2 regions of the Ruminococcus flavefaciens AE3010 genome follow, and region 2 is predicted to be linked to the other one. Evidence: a T-box and tRNA genes for the amino acid it is inferred to sense, from the RefSeq annotation. Region 2 holds a T-box; the other holds one or more tRNA genes.
The links. The T-box of region 2 lies ahead of N774_RS0115080 (valine--tRNA ligase). A T-box ahead of a tRNA ligase gene usually reads a tRNA of that ligase, here a tRNA-Val.
Positions count from the first base shown of each region.

Region 1: it has a tRNA-Val gene. The T-box ahead of N774_RS0115080 (valine--tRNA ligase) is inferred to sense a tRNA for this amino acid. The anticodon was not compared.

Region 1 is NZ_JAGT01000001.1:588,973-598,879, forward strand. Features, by position in the region: gene clpX (ATP-dependent Clp protease ATP-binding subunit ClpX) at 1-698, shown strand, start outside; gene N774_RS19410 (hypothetical protein) at 738-884, opposite strand; gene N774_RS0102665 (ATP-dependent Clp protease ATP-binding subunit) at 1,052-3,388, shown strand; gene N774_RS0102670 (DMT family transporter) at 3,400-4,314, opposite strand; gene N774_RS0102675 (tRNA lysidine(34) synthetase) at 4,308-5,171, opposite strand; gene epsC (serine O-acetyltransferase EpsC) at 5,344-6,300, shown strand; tRNA gene N774_RS0102685 (tRNA-Val) at 6,435-6,510, shown strand; tRNA gene N774_RS0102690 (tRNA-Asp) at 6,518-6,594, shown strand; tRNA gene N774_RS0102695 (tRNA-Gly) at 6,599-6,674, shown strand; tRNA gene N774_RS0102700 (tRNA-Cys) at 6,680-6,750, shown strand; gene N774_RS0102705 (choice-of-anchor A family protein) at 6,954-8,537, shown strand; gene rsxC (electron transport complex subunit RsxC) at 8,747-9,907, shown strand, end outside.
Region 2 is NZ_JAGT01000001.1:3,410,870-3,420,776, forward strand. Features, by position in the region: gene gdhA (NADP-specific glutamate dehydrogenase) at 1-556, shown strand, start outside; gene N774_RS0115055 (AAA family ATPase) at 819-1,442, shown strand; gene N774_RS0115060 (DUF421 domain-containing protein) at 1,514-2,230, shown strand; gene N774_RS0115065 (DUF4363 family protein) at 2,217-2,594, shown strand; gene N774_RS0115070 (hypothetical protein) at 2,667-3,182, opposite strand; gene prfB (peptide chain release factor 2) at 3,218-4,336, opposite strand; T-box leader at 4,616-4,855, shown strand; gene N774_RS0115080 (valine--tRNA ligase) at 5,051-7,672, shown strand; gene N774_RS0115085 (S1C family serine protease) at 8,012-9,631, opposite strand.

The sequences.
Region 1 (9,907 bases), 2.8 Mb from region 2:
AGATAGCCAGAAAGTCCGAAAACACGTCACTTACACGTGATGTAAGCGGTGAGGGCGTTCAGCAGGCTCTTCTCAAGATCATTGAGGGAACTGTTTCAAATGTTCCTCCTCAGGGCGGCAGAAAGCACCCTAATCAGGAGGTTATCCAGATAAACACAAAGAATATCCTGTTTATCTGCGGCGGAGCTTTTGACGGACTTGAAAAGCAGATACAGAAGCGTATAGGAAAAGCTCCTATCGGCTTCGGCGGAGATATCAATACTCACAATGTTGAGACTGAAAACATCTTCAAAAAAGTCGTTCCGAAGGACCTTGTAAAATTCGGTATGGTTCCTGAGTTTGTAGGAAGACTGCCTGTTATATCTGTTCTTGAAGAGCTTGATGAGGCATCACTGGTAAGAATACTTACTGAGCCTAAGAACGCTCTTATCAAGCAGTATAAGAAGCTTTTCAGATATGATGATATCGAGCTTGAGATAGACGATGAAGCTCTCATTGAGATCGCTAAGAAAGCTATTGCTCAGAAGACAGGTGCAAGAGGACTTCGCTCCATACTTGAATCTATCCTTATGAAAACTATGTTTACCGTTCCGTCTGACGGAAGCATTGCTAAGGTAACTGTTACAGCTGATTGTGTTATCAATGAAACACAGCCTTTGCTTATCAACAGAAGAAACAAGCTTTTAAAAGCTGAATAAACGAAAGGGACTGCATGTGCAGTCCCTTTTTTGCTTGATTTAACAGCCGCAGCCACAGCCGTTATTGCTGCCGCAGTCACCACAGCCGCAGCCATTATTGCCACAGCCCGAAAAGAGGATGATAACGAGAAGTACTAAGAGAATGATACACCAGCAGTTGTTTCCGCCAAAACATGAATTGCACATAATAAAAAGCTCCTTGAATAATGTATTTAAAGCGTTTTCTTCGCTTTATAGTACATAGTATGCCATAGCAAAAAAAGTGTTACAGTTTTTATTGCAGACGCTGTTTCGACAGTTATCGCGCTGATATAATGGCATAATATATATAGAACATTATAAAGGAGCAAGCCATGATAAATAACGAAAAATTCACAAGAAAAGCCATACTCATAATCGAAGGCGCCATTGATCACGCCTCTGAGCTGGGACATACCTATGTAGGCAGCGAGCATATCCTCCTATCTATTCTTGATGATGAAGGCTCGGAAGCGGCCAAAATGCTTTTTGCAAGTGGAATATGCTATTCAGACGCTGAAAAAGAGATAATCGATATGGTAGGGCGGGGAACGCCTTCTATTCTAAATCAGCGTTTTTTCACAACAGCTACCAAGCGTATCCTTGAAGTAGCATATTCAGCGGCAGCAGACGCAGGAGCACAGAAAGCCGCTCCCGAGCATATTCTTGCTGCTTTGATAAAGGAATCATCATGCAGTGCCTGCACGGTGCTAAAGCATATAAGCGCAGATATACCTTATTTATGCGACAGGCTCAGAAATATAACGAATGAGGAGATGAACATAAAGCTCTACGAATCATTGAAGCCAAAACCCTCGCAGCTTCCTAATCTTTTCAGATTTGGAAGGAATATTACAGATATTACAGTCATTAACCAGAATGATCCGCTTATCGGACGAAAAAACGAAGTTGAACGTATCTTACAGATACTTTCACGCAGGACTAAAAACAATCCCTGTCTAATTGGAGAAGCAGGCGTAGGAAAGACCGCAATAGTTGAGGGCGTTGCGGCAATGTTTATAAGGAATCTCGTCCCTGATAATCTGAAAAACAAGTTTATTTTTTCACTTAATCTGACTTCGATGCTTTCGGGAGCAAAATATCGCGGAGACTTTGAGGAACGTGTGAAATCATGTATTGAAGAAGCCGCAGAAGCTAAGAATATTATTCTATTTATAGACGAAATTCACACCATTGTAGGTGCAGGAGCCGCCGAAGGTGCCATAGATGCTGCAAATATTATGAAGCCTCAGCTGGCAAGGGGACAGCTTCAGCTCATAGGTGCTACCACATTTGACGAATACAGAAAGACGATCGAAAAAGACGCCGCACTTGAACGCCGTTTTCAGGCAGTAAAGGTAAACGAACCGAATAATCACAGCTGTATAGAGATACTAAAAGGTCTCCGTAAAAAGTATGAATCCTTCCACGATATAAAGATAAGCGACGAAATAATTGATCTGTCGGTAGAGCTTTCAAAGCGCTATATTACAGACAGATTCTTGCCTGACAAAGCCATTGATATACTTGATGAAGCATGCGCATTGGCAAAAATAAAAAACAGCTGCAAAAAGCTCACAAAAGATACCGACTTTATTGATATGGACGGGGTCAGGCTTTCAAGGCTGAATGAAGTTGTTGAAGCTAATAAAAAACTCCATGTTACCGAAGATGATCTTAATACTGTAATTTCACTGAAAACAGGTATTCCCACAAGCAAAATAACATCACAGGAATCACAGAAACTCGAAAAACTGAAAGATGTCCTTTCCGAACGAATCATAGGTCATGAACGCGCAGTGAAAAAGGTCACAAACGCAATATATCGTGCAAAAGCGGGACTGCGTGACACTAACAGACCAATTGCTTCTCTCTTATTCGCGGGTCCTACGGGAGTGGGAAAAACCGAAATGTCAAAAGCGATTGCCGAATGTCTTTTTGACAGTGAAAACAATCTCATTCGGGTTGACATGTCAGAGTATATGGAGAAACATTCAGTCTCAAAGATAATCGGAGCCCCTCCCGGCTATGCAGGATACGACAGCAGCGATAATAATCTGTGTGAAAAAATCAGACGTACTCCCTATTCACTTGTATTATTCGATGAAGTTGAAAAAGCCGAGAAAGATGTCCTGAATATTCTTCTTCAAATACTTGATTACGGCATGCTGACAGATTCACTTATGAGAAAGGTGAGTTTCAGAAACTGCATAATTATTATGACCTCCAACATCGGTGCAGAAGAAATGATAGGCAAAAGCTCCCTTGGCTTTGCAGAAGACTGTCAGGAAAGACTTGAGGATAAGGCACTGGAAGCTGTAAAAAGGTATTTTTCAGCTGAATTGCTGAACAGACTTGACGAGATCGTTGTATTTGAAAGCTTTGAAAAAAACGACCTGTTGAAGCTGAGCAGACTTGCTCTTGATGATCTGCGAAAGCGCTCACATTCAATAGGGATAGAGATAGAGTTTACCGACAAAGTCATTGAATCCTTGGCAGCAGTAAAAGGAACTTCCAGATACGGAGCACGTCAAATAAAGCGTAAAGCTGTCGAGCTTGTGGAAAATAAGCTTGCAAATATGATAATCAACTCCGAAATAGCAAAAGGGGACAGCTTGAAGCTTGACATAGAAAACGAAAGGCTGCTTATTACAAAGAATGTTACAGTATAAAAGGGCAATACTCATGTATTGCCCTTTTTATTGAGAGATATTTGTTTTTTTGAGCCGATATCAAGCTGTGAAAGTACAACAGCAGCGAATACAAGCGAACAGCCTGCAAATTCTTTTAAGTTCATGTGTTCGTTAAGTATTATCCAGCCTGCTAATGCTGCGAATACAGATTCAAGGCTCATTATAAGCGTTGCAGCAGCAGGCTCAGTATATTTTTGACCTATTATCTGCAATGTATAAGCAACGCCACAGGACATTATTCCTGTATACAAAATAGTGTATTTAGCATCGAAAACGCTTTTTAAAGCCGGCTCTTCAAAGATAAACATACAGATCAGCATAATTGTCCCCGCGGTAAAGAACTGTATACAAGACATCTTTACAGGATCTGCACCATTTGAATTGAAATGATCTATAAATATAATATGTACCGAATAAAAAAATGCACATATTAATACAAAGAGATCGCCCTTGGAAAGCACGAAGCCTTCTTCAATGCAAAGCAGGTAAAAGCCGAGAACTGCGATACAAACACATATCCATATCATTATATTCGGTCTACGTCCTGTTACTATACCGATTATCGGGACAATAACAACATAAAGCGCCGTTATAAAGCCCGCTTTACCCGCAGAAGTAAAGGCAATTCCGTACTGCTGAAATGAGCTTGCCGCAAAAAGCACAAGTCCGCAGCAGATACCTCCTAACAAACTTATTTTGCTGCTGTATGCTTTAGCACTTTTGTGTCCTTTTCTTCCGAATAAATATACTATAGGCATCAAAATAACACCGCCGAGAAGAGTTCGTACAGCGTTATACGTAAACGGCTCCACATAATCCATGCCCTTGCTTTGAGCCACAAAAGCAGTACCCCATATCAAAGCTGCAAGCAGGAGCATAAAACTGCCGCGAAAAGTTTTCAGCATTGCTTTGGCTCCGTTTCGTTATTTTGGAAGTTGTTAGTGCCTTTAATGCTCAGCCCCTTATCAAAATCGTCGAGGAAATGATGTGTCTCGCTGCCGCGATGATATGATATAAGTGTCTGTAGATTCACATTTTCCACGCTACGAAATATATTCATATCAACAGCAGGATTTGTCAGCCTTAACTGATGCAAAAGTGATTTTATCTCTGCACGCTTTGAACTGCCCTCGCTTTTTGTGATGCGGCAGGCACACTGTATGAATTCAAGCTTATTGTATTCGCACCAGCGAATAATATCATTTTCGCGTACAAGATACAGCGGCCGTATGAGCTGAACCCCCTCATAGTTTTCGCTGTGAAGCTTTGGCATCATGGTCTGCACCTGTGAACCATACAGCATACCCATGAGGATAGTTTCGATTACGTCATCAAAATGATGTCCCAGAGCAATCTTGTTGCAGCCAAGCTCCTGAGCAGTTTTATAAAGCCAGCCTCTGCGAAGCCTTGCACATAAAAAGCAGGGGTGCTTTTCAGCTTTTTCCGTTGATTCAAATATCCTCGTATTCTTTATATTGACAGGTATCCCGAGCAGATCAGCATTTTCTATGATCTTCTGCCTGTTTTCATCGGCATAACCGGGATCCATAACTATATATTCAACATCAAAATCAATATTCCCGTATTTCTGAAGTCTCTGCATACACTTTGCCATTAGCATGGAGTCCTTGCCGCCTGAAATGCATACAGCTATCCTGTCATTATTTTCGATAAGTCTGTACTCCTCGATGCCCCTGCGGAATTTTGACCATATGCTTTTGCTGAATTCTCCTGTTATGGAGCTGTCTATGCTGCTGTTCATGATATCCCTCGCTTAATTTTATTCATATTATACTATAACGCTAATTTTTGATAAAGTCAAGTAAAAATACGCATATAATGCCTATTGACTATATAAGTAAAATGATGTATAATAATAAAAAGTATAAAATGAACAGAGTTGTACATATAATTAAGCGTATGAGGTGACGAGAATGCATAAGCTCGAAGATAATATTAATTCGCTTACCCAAAAAATTCTTATGGATTATAACGGTAACAGGACTATTGATGAAGTAAAGACCTTTGATCACCCCGACAACGATGATATTGTTGGTATAATAGAATCACTGAGACGAATCGTTTTCCCCGGATATTTCCGCAATAAAAGCTATCGCGTCTACACTGTGCGCAATAATATCACCATGATACTTGAAGATGTAATTTTTAAGCTTATCCGTCAGATTTCCATTGTACTTCGCTATGATAAAAAATATGTTGATCTTGATGAAAATGAAATAAACGAGAATGCTGAAAGGATCACCTTTGAATTTCTTGACAGGCTTCCAAAAATAAGAAGCTATATCGAAACTGATGTTCAGGCTGCATATGACGGCGACCCTGCTGCATATAATAAAGATGAGATAATCTATTCTTATCCCGGTTTATATGCTATACTGGTCAACAGACTGGCTCATGAACTGTTTCTGCTGGGTGTGCCGCTTATCCCACGTGTAATGACTGAGCATGCTCACAGCAAAACAGGTATAGACATACACCCCGGAGCTACCATAGGCAAATATTTCTTTATCGACCACGGTACAGGAATAGTTATAGGTGAAACAACAGAAATAGGGGATAACGTAAAAGTATATCAGGGAGTTACTCTTGGTGCGCTTTCAACAAGAGGCGGACAGTCCCTTCGTAACAAAAAGCGTCATCCTACAATTGAGGATAACGTCACTATCTATTCGGGAGCTTCAATACTCGGCGGAGAAACTGTTGTAGGCAAGAATGCTGTAATTGGCGGTAACGCATTTATCACTCGTTCCATACCTGCAGGCGCAAAGGTAAGCATAAAAAATCAGGAGCTCAGATATAATTTTGACTCACAGATACCTGTACAGAAAGCAGAAGTGGATCCCGACGAGACATGGTTTTACATAATATGAGACGATATAAGGCGTAATACTAAGCACAAAAAATTTTTTTGAAAAAATTCCAAAAAAAGCTTGACAAACAAAAGTATTCGTGATATAATATTAAAGTCGTCGGAACTGATTAACCGATGAACGGAAGAAAAAGTGGGGGTTTAGCTCAGCTGGGAGAGCATCTGCCTTACAAGCAGAGGGTCACAGGTTCGAGCCCTGTAGTCCCCACCAATTCTTTGGCCTCGTAGTTCAGTTGGTTAGAACGCCTGCCTGTCACGCAGGAGGTCGACAGTTCGAATCTGTTCGGGGTCGCCATTATGCGGATTTAGCTCATCTGGTAGAGCGCCACCTTGCCAAGGTGGAGGTAGCGAGTTCGAGCCTCGTAATCCGCTCCAAAGACGGCGCTATAGCCAAGTGGTAAGGCGTGGGTCTGCAACACCCTGATCCCCAGTTCAAATCTGGGTGGCGCCTCTCGAAGCATCTGCAACAGCAGGTGCTTTTTATTTTTGGGTCATATTCTCCGACTTCTTCTTAAACGAAGGAGTCTTTTTATTTTTATGACAAAAATGTTAATAGCATTTTATCACTTTATATAATGTTTGTTGAAAATGTTTATTGAATTTCTTGTTGAATTATGGTATAATTATACAAAATATATAAAAGGGGATATGCTTATGTTTAAAAATAATTTTAAGCGCTTTCTGAGTATTATCACGTCCGTGTGTATTATGGGAGCTGTCCCGATAATTACTCACAGCATCGAGCCTGATGATCAAGGAATGCAGCAGGTCACCGATCAGAACAAGGAAACGCTTCTTGGCATTAGTGATACAAATGAGTATTTTCTTGGAGCAGCTTCACAGTTCTCGGTGTTCCTGCATGATGATTTTGCCGCACGTGGCTCCGACTGTGAGGGCAGACTTGCGGCAGGCGGAAACGCAAATATTGGTGATATTGCATCGTATTCCGTCGGTGCTAAGCTTGATAAAGGAACAAAAGCTGCTAAAGTCGTTATAGGCGGTGATACGCTCCGTAATTTCCAGCCTGACGACAAAAACTTCGTTATGGGCAGCGAGGGGACAATAAGTCAGGAAATAACAGACCATATGAATGCAGGGCACTGCGAGGTGTATGTCGGTGAGCTCATTGATTTCGATATAGAGTTTGAGCTTCTCAATCAGCGAAGCAAGTATCTTTCAGAGCTGACTCCAAATGCTCATCTCGGAATTGCCAAGGATTATGACAAAGGCTGGACTTTCACAGGAACAGATAAAAATCTGAATGTTATAAATCTCGATGAAGAACAAGCTAAGATCTTCAATTCGGGATATTTACAGATCGACGTTTATATCCCCGAGGGCTCTTATCTTGTAATAAATGTTCCGGGAGACGATGTAAAGCTTCCGCTGACTAATATGAAGCTCTATGGCGACGACGGAGAATTAATGCAGGACAAGGGCGAAAACATGCCTGTCCTTTACAACCTGAAGGACGCCACAAAGTTCAAATATCTTGGTTCTATACAAGGTTCGACGCTTGCTCCCAATGCAGACGGTACAGGAGATGAGGGTGGACACGTTGCAGGTGCAACAATAGCCAAATCCTTTGATGGAGGTATACAGTTCGGTTATTCTTCATTCAATCCCAAAATGCTTGTTGAGGAAGAGGTAACAACAACTACTGCCACACCGACCACCACAACAACTACCACGACTACCACCACAACAACTACCACGACTACCACCACAACAACTACCACGACTACCACCACAACAACTACCACGGCTACCACCACAACAACTACCACGGCTACCACCACAACAACTACCACAACTACCACAACTACCACATCTACCACAACTACCACATCTACCACAACTACCACATCTACCACAGCTACTACAACTACCACAGCTACTACAACTACCACAACTACCACATCTACCACAACTACTACGACCACCACGACTACTACGACCACCACAACTACTACAACCACCACGACTACTACAACTACCACGACTACTACAACTACCACGACTACTACAACTACCACGACTACAGCTACAACATCACTGGATGTTACAGACGCTTCCAAAACTACTACTACAACAGTAGCGACTACATCGAAAATAGCCACTGCTACTAAAAAGACAGATTCTCCCAAAACAGGCAGCAAGCCAATATATGCTGTATTGACAGCATTCGGAGTTTCGTCAGCTGCATTCTTGATTTCACTTAAAAAGAGAGAAAAATAATTAGTTAAAAAGACACCTTCGGGTGTCTTTTATTTATTGCCTGCATTTTCTAAATTTAAATATAGATTTTTTTTTGCAAAAACCTCTTGAATATTATGTGAATTTCATATATAATATTAATGTATGGGCTTTTTTGCCCTGAATCATAACGTCAGCTTATTTTGAAAAAAATATGGCTCATATTCAGCCATTATATCAAGGAGAATTTTATGAAAAAACTTAACGGTATTAAGCTGAAACACCGTAAAAATACGGAAAACAGCTCTACTGTAGATTTTCCTGTTCCTGAAAAAGTTACTATTCCCATGTCAATGACTATGGGAGCTCCATGTCAGCCGCTTGTAAAGGTCGGAGACACAGTTGCTGTCGGACAGAAAATAGGCGATACCGATGCGGCATTCAGTGCTCCTGTTCATTCGGGAGTTTCCGGAAAAGTAACTGCAATAACCGATTATCGTAACGTAATGGGAACAGTCTGTAAGATGATAGAGATCGAAACAGACGGACTTCAGACAGTTTCGGATGAAGTAAAGCCGCCTGTTGTTACCGACAAAGAAAGTTTTGTAAAGGCAGTTCGACAGAGCGGTGCCTGCGGACTTGGCGGTGCAGGTTTTCCCACGCATATAAAACTCAATCCCAAAGCCGATATCGATACTCTTATAATCAACGCAGCCGAATGTGAGCCGTACATAACTGCGGATTATCGTGAAATGATGGAGAATCCACAGGACATCATCAACGGTATCAATCTGGTAAAGTCTAAGCTCGGAATCAAGACAGCAAAGCTTGCAATTGAAGCCAATAAGCCAGAGGCGATAAAGAACTTCACAGCTATGGCTGAAAACGATGATACTATCGATATAATCACTCTTCCCTCTGCATATCCGCAGGGGGCCGAAAAGGTCATTATCTATAACTCGACGGGCAGGATTGTAAACGAGGGCTCGCTTCCTGCTGATGCAGGCGTTATAGTTATGAACGTTTCTACAGTTGCATTCCTTTACCGTTATATGCAGACAGGTATGCCTCTTGTAACGCGCCGCCTTACTATCGACGGAAACGCAGTTGGGGAGCCCAAGAATGTCCGCACAGTTATCGGAACTTCATTTCGAGAGCTCCTTGAATTCTGCAAAGCAGATATTGACTCTATCAAAAAGCTTATTGCAGGCGGTCCCATGATGGGTATGAGCGTGCCAGATATAGATATGCCTGTTGTTAAGACTTCCAATGCACTTCTTGCTTTCAATCATTATGATGAGCGTAAAACCTCAAGCTGTATCCGCTGCGGACGCTGCGTAAGAGTATGTCCTCTCGGACTTATGCCTGCCGATATAGACAGAGCTTATAAGATACGCAATGTTGAGGAGCTC
Region 2 (9,907 bases):
TCCCGACGGAATCGATCTTGATCTCGTTAAGCAGATCAAGGAGGTTGAGCGCGGACGTATCAAGGAATATGTTGGCAGATCTTCACACAAGAATGCTGAGTATCACGAGGGCAGCGTTTGGACACTCAAGTGCAACGCAGGTGATATCAAGCTTGACATCGCACTTCCTTGCGCTACACAGAACGAGATCAACGGTGACGGTGCTAAGGCTATCGTTGCTAACGGCGGTTACGCTGTAGCTGAAGGCGCTAACATGCCTTCAACTCCTGAGGCTATCGAGACATACCTTTCAAACGGCGTTCTCTATGGTCCTGCTAAGGCTGCAAACGCAGGCGGTGTTGCTACATCAGGTCTCGAAATGAGCCAGAACAGCGAGAGACTCAGCTGGACATTTGAAGAGGTTGACGAGAAGCTCCACGGCATCATGAAGTCTATCTTCAAGGCTTGCGATGAGGCTGCTAAGGAGTACGGCATGGCTGGCAACTACATGGCAGGCGCTAACATTGCAGGCTTCCTCAAGGTTGCTGAGGCTATGAAGGCTCAGGGCTGCGTTTGATCTCAGACTGACACAGTTCAAACAGTAAAGTAATACGATCTCCCGTTGACTTATCAGCGGGAGATTTTTTTATTGCCCTGCCGGATTTGTATAATATAATGCACAAATCAGGCTGAGTCAAATTGTTGAAAACATAGAAATATCGTTTTTAGACAATTGTTATTCCGCTATTGCTTGAAATATGTGCAAAATGTGATATAATATTATTGTGCTTGTTTTATCAAAGTTTAAATAATATTTTATGTATTTGGAGGAAACACCGATGAAAAAAACTATCATAACAATTGAACGACAATACGGAAGCGGCGGAAGCGTCATCGGTAATCTTGTTGCTGAAAAGCTTGGTATCAACTGCTATAATCGTCAGATACTGAAAATGACAGCCGAGAGATGCGGTATTGCCATGAAAAATCTTGAAAGCGCCGAGGAAAACGTTCCTACCAGCTTCCTTTATTCGCTGCTGCTTTCGGCTAATCCCGCAAGAACTATGGAGGAGAATCTCCCTCTCTCAGATAAGGTCTTCATCATGGAGAGCCGTATCATAAATGAGATAGCAGACAGTGAAAAGAGCTTCGTGCTTGTTGGCAGATGCGGCAACTATATCTTAGAGGACAAGGGCTGCTTCAGCGTCTATATCTATGCGGACCACGATTACCGCATCAAGCGAGCCATAAAGGAATACGGCGTTGAAGAAAACAAGGCTGAGTCTGTACTGAAAAAGGCAGATAAGCGCCGCGAGACTTTTTATAATGTGAATACAGGAAAGGGCTGGCAGGACAAGGAACAGTATTCCCTTTGCCTTAACAGTGCCGAGCTTGGGGATGAGCTCTGCGCGGATATCATAGTCAAGGCTTATCAGGAGTACAACAGCCGTTTTGCGGACTGACCAATGCTATTGATGAAATAATGTATATAAATGCTCCTTTGCGGCACAATAGCTGCAAAGGAGCTGTTTTTATGTGTGTTATACTTATACGTTCCATTATACTCTACGTTCTGGTCATATTTGCCGTGAGACTTATGGGCAAGCGGCAGCTCGGAGAGCTCCAGCCCTCTGAGCTTGTCATAACCATACTTGTCTCAAATATCGCCACTCTGCCGATCGAGGACGTGAATATCCCCGTAATAGTGGGTGTCACGCCCATACTTGCGCTGGTCTGCTTTGAGGTCATGGTGTCGTGGATAAATCTGCGCTTTCCAAAGCTCAGGCGGCTCATATCGGGAAGTCCCAAGATAATCATACGAAACGGCTGTATAGAGCGTGATATTATGCGGGAGCTGCGCTTCTCGGTGGACGACCTGCTCATGGCGCTGAGAGGACAGGAGATATTTGACCTGAGCGAGGTGCAGTGCGCTATAGTGGAGACCACGGGCAGCGTTTCCGTAATGAAGAAGCAGCTGCTGGATAATCCCACAAGGCGCGATTTGAAGCTCTCGGCGGAGTGCAGCGACCCGCCCGTGCTTATAATATCCGACGGCAGGTTCATTCCGCAGGCTATGGAGTCCTTGAAGCTCAGCAGGAGCTGTGTGGAGACAGTGCTGAAAGGCTGCGGTATTGCGGCAGATGACGTGTTCATTATGACTGCCGACAGCAGCGGGAGCTGCTATATAGCCGATAAGCAGGGAACACCGCCGAAAATACTGACTATAGGTGATAAAAATGACAAGAGTTAAGATAAGCGCAGCCATTCTGCTGCTGCTTATAGGGATAAGCATATTTTCAAGCTTTTGGGTGAACCGCCGCTGTAACGCCATGCTTTCAGAGGTAGACCTGATACATGAGCTTGCGGAAATGGGCGATACCGAGAGCGTTACCCATATGGCTCGGGAGCTTAACGCTGACTGGGAGAGCTTCCGTGAGGGAGCCTCCGTGCTGCTGAAATACGACAGGCTCATTGAGATAGACCGCCTGTGCTCGCGGATAGTTCACCTTGCGGAGAACGAGGAGGACGAAATGGCGGCGGAGCTTGCAGAGCTCCGCGATATGCTTGAAATGCTGAAAAGCGGCGAAACGCCGCTTCTTACAAGTGTGTTCTGAGTTGAGAGTTGTGGTGTCGTCTGCAGTGACAATAAAAAGGGACAGAACGCAGTGTATCTGTCCCTTAAATATTTATACCGATAAAATACAGAATCCATATGGACTCTCTTTGTAGTCAAGAGTGGCGGTCTGGTCGATACTATGTGTTTTGTGGGAGGCAGGAGCGTAGCCGTTTTCGCTCAGGTATGTGCAGGTGCCTGTGCAGGTCACCACATTCTTTGATGTAAGAACATTGAAGTTCAGGTCAAAATCGGCGCAGTTCCAGCAATTCGCCTGATAGACATAGAAACGTACTTCTGTATCTTCGTATTGGAGCGTGTAGTTGTATCCGCCGTACTTGCCTGCGCGGCTTTTTATACTGTTCCCTTTCACACGAACATGTTCGGATTCCTGACTGTGTTCGCAGATGATCTCACAGTCTGAGAGGGGCACGTCCCTGCCGTCTATAATAAGCGTTATGTTTCCCTTTATACGGCTGAACGGATAGACGTAGCCATAGAAGACCGATGGCAGAAAGAAATATGTGGAGCAGGCCAAAGCGACTGCGATGACTGCAATAACGGAAAAGACCTTCAGAAACTTTTTCATATATATCCCCTAAAAGTATCAGCAAAGCCGTCAGCTTACTTTTCCAGTGTTCCGTGTGAGAGCGACTTCAGGTATGCATTTATGAAGCCGTCTATGTCACCGTCCATAACAGCCTGTATATTGCCGTTTTCAAAGCCTGTACGTGTGTCCTTAACGAGAGTATAGGGCATGAATACATAAGAACGTATCTGTGAGCCCCATGCGATCTGGTTCTGAACGCCCTTGATATCCTCGATCTTTTCAAGGTGCTCGCGCTCCTTGATCTCAATGAGCTTTGAACGGAGCATCTTCATGGCGTAGTCCTTGTTCTGGTACTGGCTTCGCTGAGTCTGACAGGAAACAACGATACCTGTGGGCTTATGGATAAGACGTACAGCGGAGCTGGTCTTGTTTACCTTCTGACCGCCTGCACCGCTTGAACGGTAAACTTCCATTTCGATGTCCTCGGGACGGATATCAACTTCGATAGAGTCGTCAAGTTCGGGCATAACTTCAAGAGCTGCAAATGATGTGTGTCTGCGTCCCTGTGCGTCAAATGGAGATACGCGGACAAGTCTGTGAACGCCTGACTCGGACTTCATATAGCCGTATGCGTTTTCGCCCTCAATGAGGATAGAAGCGGACTTCATGCCTGCTTCATCGCCGTCAAGGTAGTCAAGGAGCTCCACCTTGAACTCGTGGCGCTCAGCCCAGCGGTTGTACATACGGTAGAGCATCTCTGCCCAGTCCTGAGCCTCTGTGCCGCCTGCACCTGCGTGGAATGTGAGGATAGCGTTTGAGTTGTCGTACTCGCCTGTAAGGAGAGTAGCCAGCTTTTCGTCCTCAAGCTTGGTCTTGAAAGCGTCGGACTCCTTTTTTATCTCCTCGATGTCGCTCTCGTCGTCAGCCTCGATAGAGAGCTCGATAAGAGTGATGATATCCTCGAGGTTTGCATTGAGCTTGTTGTAGTGTTCGATCTTTCTTTCAAGAGCCTTCTGCTCTTTCAGGACCTTCTGTGAGTTTTCAAGGTCGTCCCAGAAGCCCTCCTTTGCAGTTTCCTCGCCAAGCTCCTCAACGCGCTTTTTGGCGTTTTCTATATTCAGAACGTCTGCAAGCTCCGCCATTTCCTTGCGGTAGCCTGTCATTTCGACTCTGAGTTCGTCAAGTATTATCATAGTTTCAAATCCTTTCAAACATAGATACATACATTATATCATAGTTTGGGACGAAACGCAAGGGGAAATTCGATTTTTTTTACGGGCATTTTTAAGCCTTTAGCAGTTAAGAACTAAGAGCTAAGAACTAAGTAGGGGCGGATCTATCCGCCCGCGCTGATCTCATTGTGGCTTGCGGGCTGCCAAAGGCAGCCCCTACAAGCTAACGGCTAAAGGCTCATGGCTAAAGGTTTTTGGGGGCTTGACAAATGCGGATTTATCATGTATAATAATAAAGTATCAAAGGCGATGATGAAGAGGAGTACTCAGGATCCCCGATTTTCAGAGAGCTGCCGCACGGTGAAAGGCAGTATGACGGACCTGCGGAAGTAGCTTCGGAGCTTCGCGTGCCAACGGCTTAGGCTCAGTAGTATGCGGCGTGTTCCTCACGTTACAGGGGAGGAGGTTTTGTGACCTCGCAGAGTGCGGGAGAAAGCTCCCGAATTCAGGTGGTAACACGGACATTAGTTCGCCCTGAGCCGAATAGACGGCTTTGGCGGACTTTTTTATTTATTGTAAGTTGAGAGTTCAGAGTTGAGAATTGAGAGTTATGGTACCGTCAAAGACGGAGTATTTAAATAGATCTGCGTAAGCAGATACAATAACTTTCAACTCTCCACTTTCAACTCTCAACTCATGATCGAAAAAATGATTTCTAAAGGAGAATTGATCACGATGGCAAAGGAACTTGCAAAGGCTTACGATCCAAAGGACTTCGAGGACCGTATCTATGCCGCATGGAACGACAAGGGCTGCTTCCGTGCAGAGGCTGACCCGAAGAAAACGCCCTACACTATAGTTATCCCACCTCCGAACATCACAGGACAGCTCCACATGGGACACGCCCTCGATGAGACATTACAGGATATCCTTATCCGCTGGAAGCGTATGAGCGGCTACAGCGCACTGTGGCTCCCGGGTACAGACCACGCAGCTATCGCAACTGAGGCTAAGATAGTTGAGGCTATGCGCAAGGAAGGCGTTACCAAGGAAGACCTGGGCAGAGAGGGCTTCATGAAGCGTGCATGGGAGTGGAAAAAGCAGTACGGCGGACGTATCGTTGAGCAGCTGAAAAAGCTGGGCTCTTCCTGCGACTGGTCACGCGAGCGCTTTACTATGGACGAGGGCTGCTCAAAGGCTGTAAAGGAAGTATTTATAAAGTACTACGAAAAAGGCCTTATCTACAGAGGCGAGCGTATAATCAACTGGTGCCCCAAGTGCCGCACCTCACTTTCAGACGCTGAGGTAACTTATGAGGATCAGGCAGGTCATTTCTGGCACCTTCGCTATAAGATAAAGGACAGTGACGGCTATCTTGAGCTTGCTACCACACGTCCAGAGACACTTCTCGGCGATACAGCTGTTGCAGTAAATCCAAAGGACGAGCGCTACACAGACCTTGTTGGCAAGACAGTAATACTTCCGCTCGTTCACAGAGAGATACCGATAGTTGCTGACGATTACGTTGAAATGGACTTCGGTACAGGCGTAGTTAAGATCACTCCTGCGCACGACCCTAACGACTTCGAGGTAGGTCTCCGCCATAATCTTCCCGTTATCAATGTAATGAACGACGACGCCACTATCGTTGACGATTACCCTGCATACGCAGGCATGGACCGCTACGAGGCTCGCAAGAAGATAGTTGAAGACCTTGAAGCTGAGGGCGCTCTCGTTAAGATAGAGGACTACAGCCATAACGTAGGTACCTGCTACCGCTGCGGCACTACAGTTGAGCCAAAGGTATCAACACAGTGGTTCGTTAAGATGAAGCCCCTTGCAGAGCCTGCAATTGCTGCTGTTAAGAACGGCGATACAAAGTTCGTACCCGAGCGTTTCGACAAGATATACTTCCACTGGCTTGAAAACATCAAGGACTGGTGCATCTCCCGTCAGATCTGGTGGGGACATCAGATACCTGCATTCTACTGCGACGCCTGCGGCGAAATGGTGGTAACCAAGGAGAGCAGCGCAGTTTGTCCTAAGTGCGGCAAGCCCATGAGACAGGACCCCGATACTCTCGATACATGGTTCAGCTCTGCACTCTGGCCTTTCTCAACACTGGGCTGGCCTGAGAACACAGAGGACTTAAAGTACTTCTACCCCACAAATACCCTTGTAACAGGCTATGATATCATCTTCTTCTGGGTAATCAGAATGATGTTCAGCGGTCTGGAGAACATGGGCAAGGTACCTTTCGATACAGTTCTTATCCACGGACTTGTACGTGACGCACAGGGACGCAAGATGTCCAAGTCTCTGGGCAACGGCATCGACCCCCTTGAAGTCATCAACGAGTACGGCGCTGACGCTCTCCGCTTCATGCTTGCTACAGGTAACTCACCCGGAAACGATATGCGTTATATCGACGACAAGGTAAAGGCTGCCCGTAACTTCGCAAACAAGCTCTGGAACGCTTCACGTTTCATCATGATGAATCTCCCCGAGGGCTTTGAGTTCAAAGGACTTCCCACAGAGCTTGAATTAGAGGACAAGTGGCTGGTAAACAAGTTCAATCAGCTTGCTAAGGAAGTTGGCGAGAATCTGGACAAGTACGAGCTTGGCGTTGCTTCACAGAAGATATACGACTTTATCTGGGACGTATTCTGCGACTGGTATATCGAGCTCACAAAGCCCCGTATACAGGCAGGCGGCGAAACAATGGCAAAGGCTCAGGCAGTTCTTGTATGGGCTATGCAGGGCATGCTGAAGCTCCTCCACCCATTCATGCCGTTCATCACTGAGGAGATATGGCAGGTACTCAATAACGAGAAGTCCATGATCATCCTTGAGACTTATCCCACATACGACGCTTCTATCGACTTCACAGCCGAGGAGAAGGCATTCGAGAAGATAATCTCAGCTATCAAGGCTGTAAGAAATACACGTACAGAAATGAACGTACCTCCGTCGGTAAAGGCTAAGCTCTTTATCGAGACAGCCGACAAGGAGCTCTTCAATTCCTGCGCAGTATTCTTTGAGAAGCTTGCTTCCGCTTCCGCAGTTGAGACAGGGGACAAGTTCGATATCCCCGATTCTGCCAATGCAGTTACAGATTCCGCACGTATCTTCATTCCTATGGACGAGCTTGTTGACAAGGAAAAGGAGATAGCACGTCTCGAAAAGGAAAAAGCAAAGGTTCAGAAGGATATAGACTTCCTCAGCGGAAAGCTTAATAATCAGGGCTTTATCGCAAAGGCTCCAGCACAGCTCATAGATGCTGAAAAGGCAAAGCTTGCAAAGGCTGAGGAGAAAATGGCAAAAATAGAGCAGTCTATCGCAGCATTCAGAAAGTAATTTTAAGGGCGCACATTGTGCGCCCTCATTTTTTGTAGGGGACGGCGTCCTCGACGTCCCGCCAATTACGCAATAAATAAAATGAATACATTGTAGGGGCAGCGTTCCGCCGCCCGCAGGTAACGATGCAAATATGATGAATCCATGTGTAGGGACGCGCATTGCGCGTCCGCAAACACAAATGTCAATTACAACAGGGACGACCAATGGTCGTCCCTGCAATTCTATTTTCTACTCACTAATATGACAAAACAGCAAAGCTCCCCATATCGGGGAGCTTTTTGCCGTTATTATTTTATATGAAGGAGTAATGAAAGTGATTTTTGTTGTTGAGCTGGCTTATTCCTCGCCCTCAGACTCGTCGGACTTGTCAGCCTTGTCGTTCTTTTCGGCTTTTTCAGCCTTGTCTGCCTTGGACTTCTTAGCGGACTGCTTCTCGTCCTCTTCTTCCTTAGCGTCGTCCTGTTCGTCGATTTCTTCCTCAGCGTCGTCCTGTTCGTCGTTTTCTTCCTCAGCCTTGCTGTCCTTCTTAGGCTTGCTCTTTGTGGTCTCTTCTTCCTTTGACTGCTCCTCAACTACCTTTTCGTCGAGAGTTACCTTGACAGACTTTTCCTCTTCGTCTCTTACGAATGTGATCTCGATCTCATCGCCTGCAGAATGAGTATTCAGCTGTGCAACCAGTTCATCAGACGTGGTGACCTTCTTATCGTCTACCTTAACGATGATATCGCCCTTTCTGAGACCTGCCTTTTCAGCAGCACTGTCCTTGTTTACGGAATAGATGTAGATACCAACAGGCCAGTCGTACATCTTTGCTGTTGCCTCAGATACGTTCTGAGCGCTGATACCAAGCTGGGGCTTGCCTGTAACGTAGCCGTACTTCATAAGGTCGTCAATGATAGAAGCTGTCTCGTTTGAGGGGATAGCGAAGCCGATACCCTCAATGGAAGCTCCCGATGAAGAATAAGATGATGACATCTTTGAAGAGTTTATACCGATGACCTGACCGTATTTGTTGATAAGGGGACCGCCCGAGTTGCCTGAGTTGATAGCGGCATCGGTCTGGATAAGGTTCATAGCCTTGTTGTTGATGGTGATATTTCTGTTAAGACCCGAGATCATACCGCCTGTAACGGTGTCCATGAGCTCAAAGCCCAGAGGATTTCCGATAGCGATAACGGATTCGCCCAGTTTCAGCTCGTCGCTGTTGCCGAATTCGGCAGCTGTGAGACCTGTTTCGTCAATTTTGAGGACTGCAAGGTCGCAGTCTGTATCGTAGCCGATCACCTCAGCGTCATATGTCTTGTCGTTGTCAAGAACTACAGAAACGCTTGAAGCCTCGCCGCCGCCGTACTCGCTGTCGTAGATAACGTGAGCGTTTGTTACGATGTAGCCGTTGTCCGATATGATAACGCCTGTACCTGTGCCCTTGTATTCTCTGGTAACAGGCTCGCTGTTTCTGCCGCTGCCGCCGCCGAAGCCGTTTCCGAAACCAAAGCCGAAGTCAAAGAAGTCCTCGAAGTCGCTGAAATCATTGCCGATAGTCTGCTCAGTGGTAAATGAGGACTCGATCCCGACTACAGAGGGGAGCACCTTTTCAACGATCTCCTCATTGGAGAGAACATTGCCGCCCACATCTTCTGTCTTGATAAGGCTTACAGCCTTTGAAGCGAGGAGCTTCTTTGTAGCTTCCTTGGTTGAGCTTTCAGCGTCGTCTTCAAGCTCCTCAACGAGTGAGCCGCCTGTAAAGCTTTCACCTGCGAAGTAGCGGTATGCACCGATAGAGCCTGCTGAGACCAATGCCATAGCCATAATGAAAGCGGCAGTCTTCAGAACTGTGTGCTTCTTCTGCTTCTTGGGAGCCTCAGTGCTGTCTGTGCTGAAGCCTGTATAATTTGCCCCGTTGTTGTTATTGTTGGGGTCCTGCTGATTATTATAATTGTAATTGTAATCACTCATATGTTCCACGTTCCTTTACATTTATTTCTTTATCTGAGGTCCTCCCTCAGCCTGTGATTATATTATATTCACCCTTTGTGATATTAATTTGCGGCAAATGTAATGTTTTTGAGAATTTTATGTGTAAATTCTATCACAATTCGGGAGCTTATGTGTTGAAACTGAAAAGCCATTTCAATGCGTAATGCGTAATTCGTAATGCGTAATAAATTGTAGGGGCGCCGTTTCGCCGCCCGTAAACTTTGATGATATGAACACGGGCTGTCGAGGACGCCA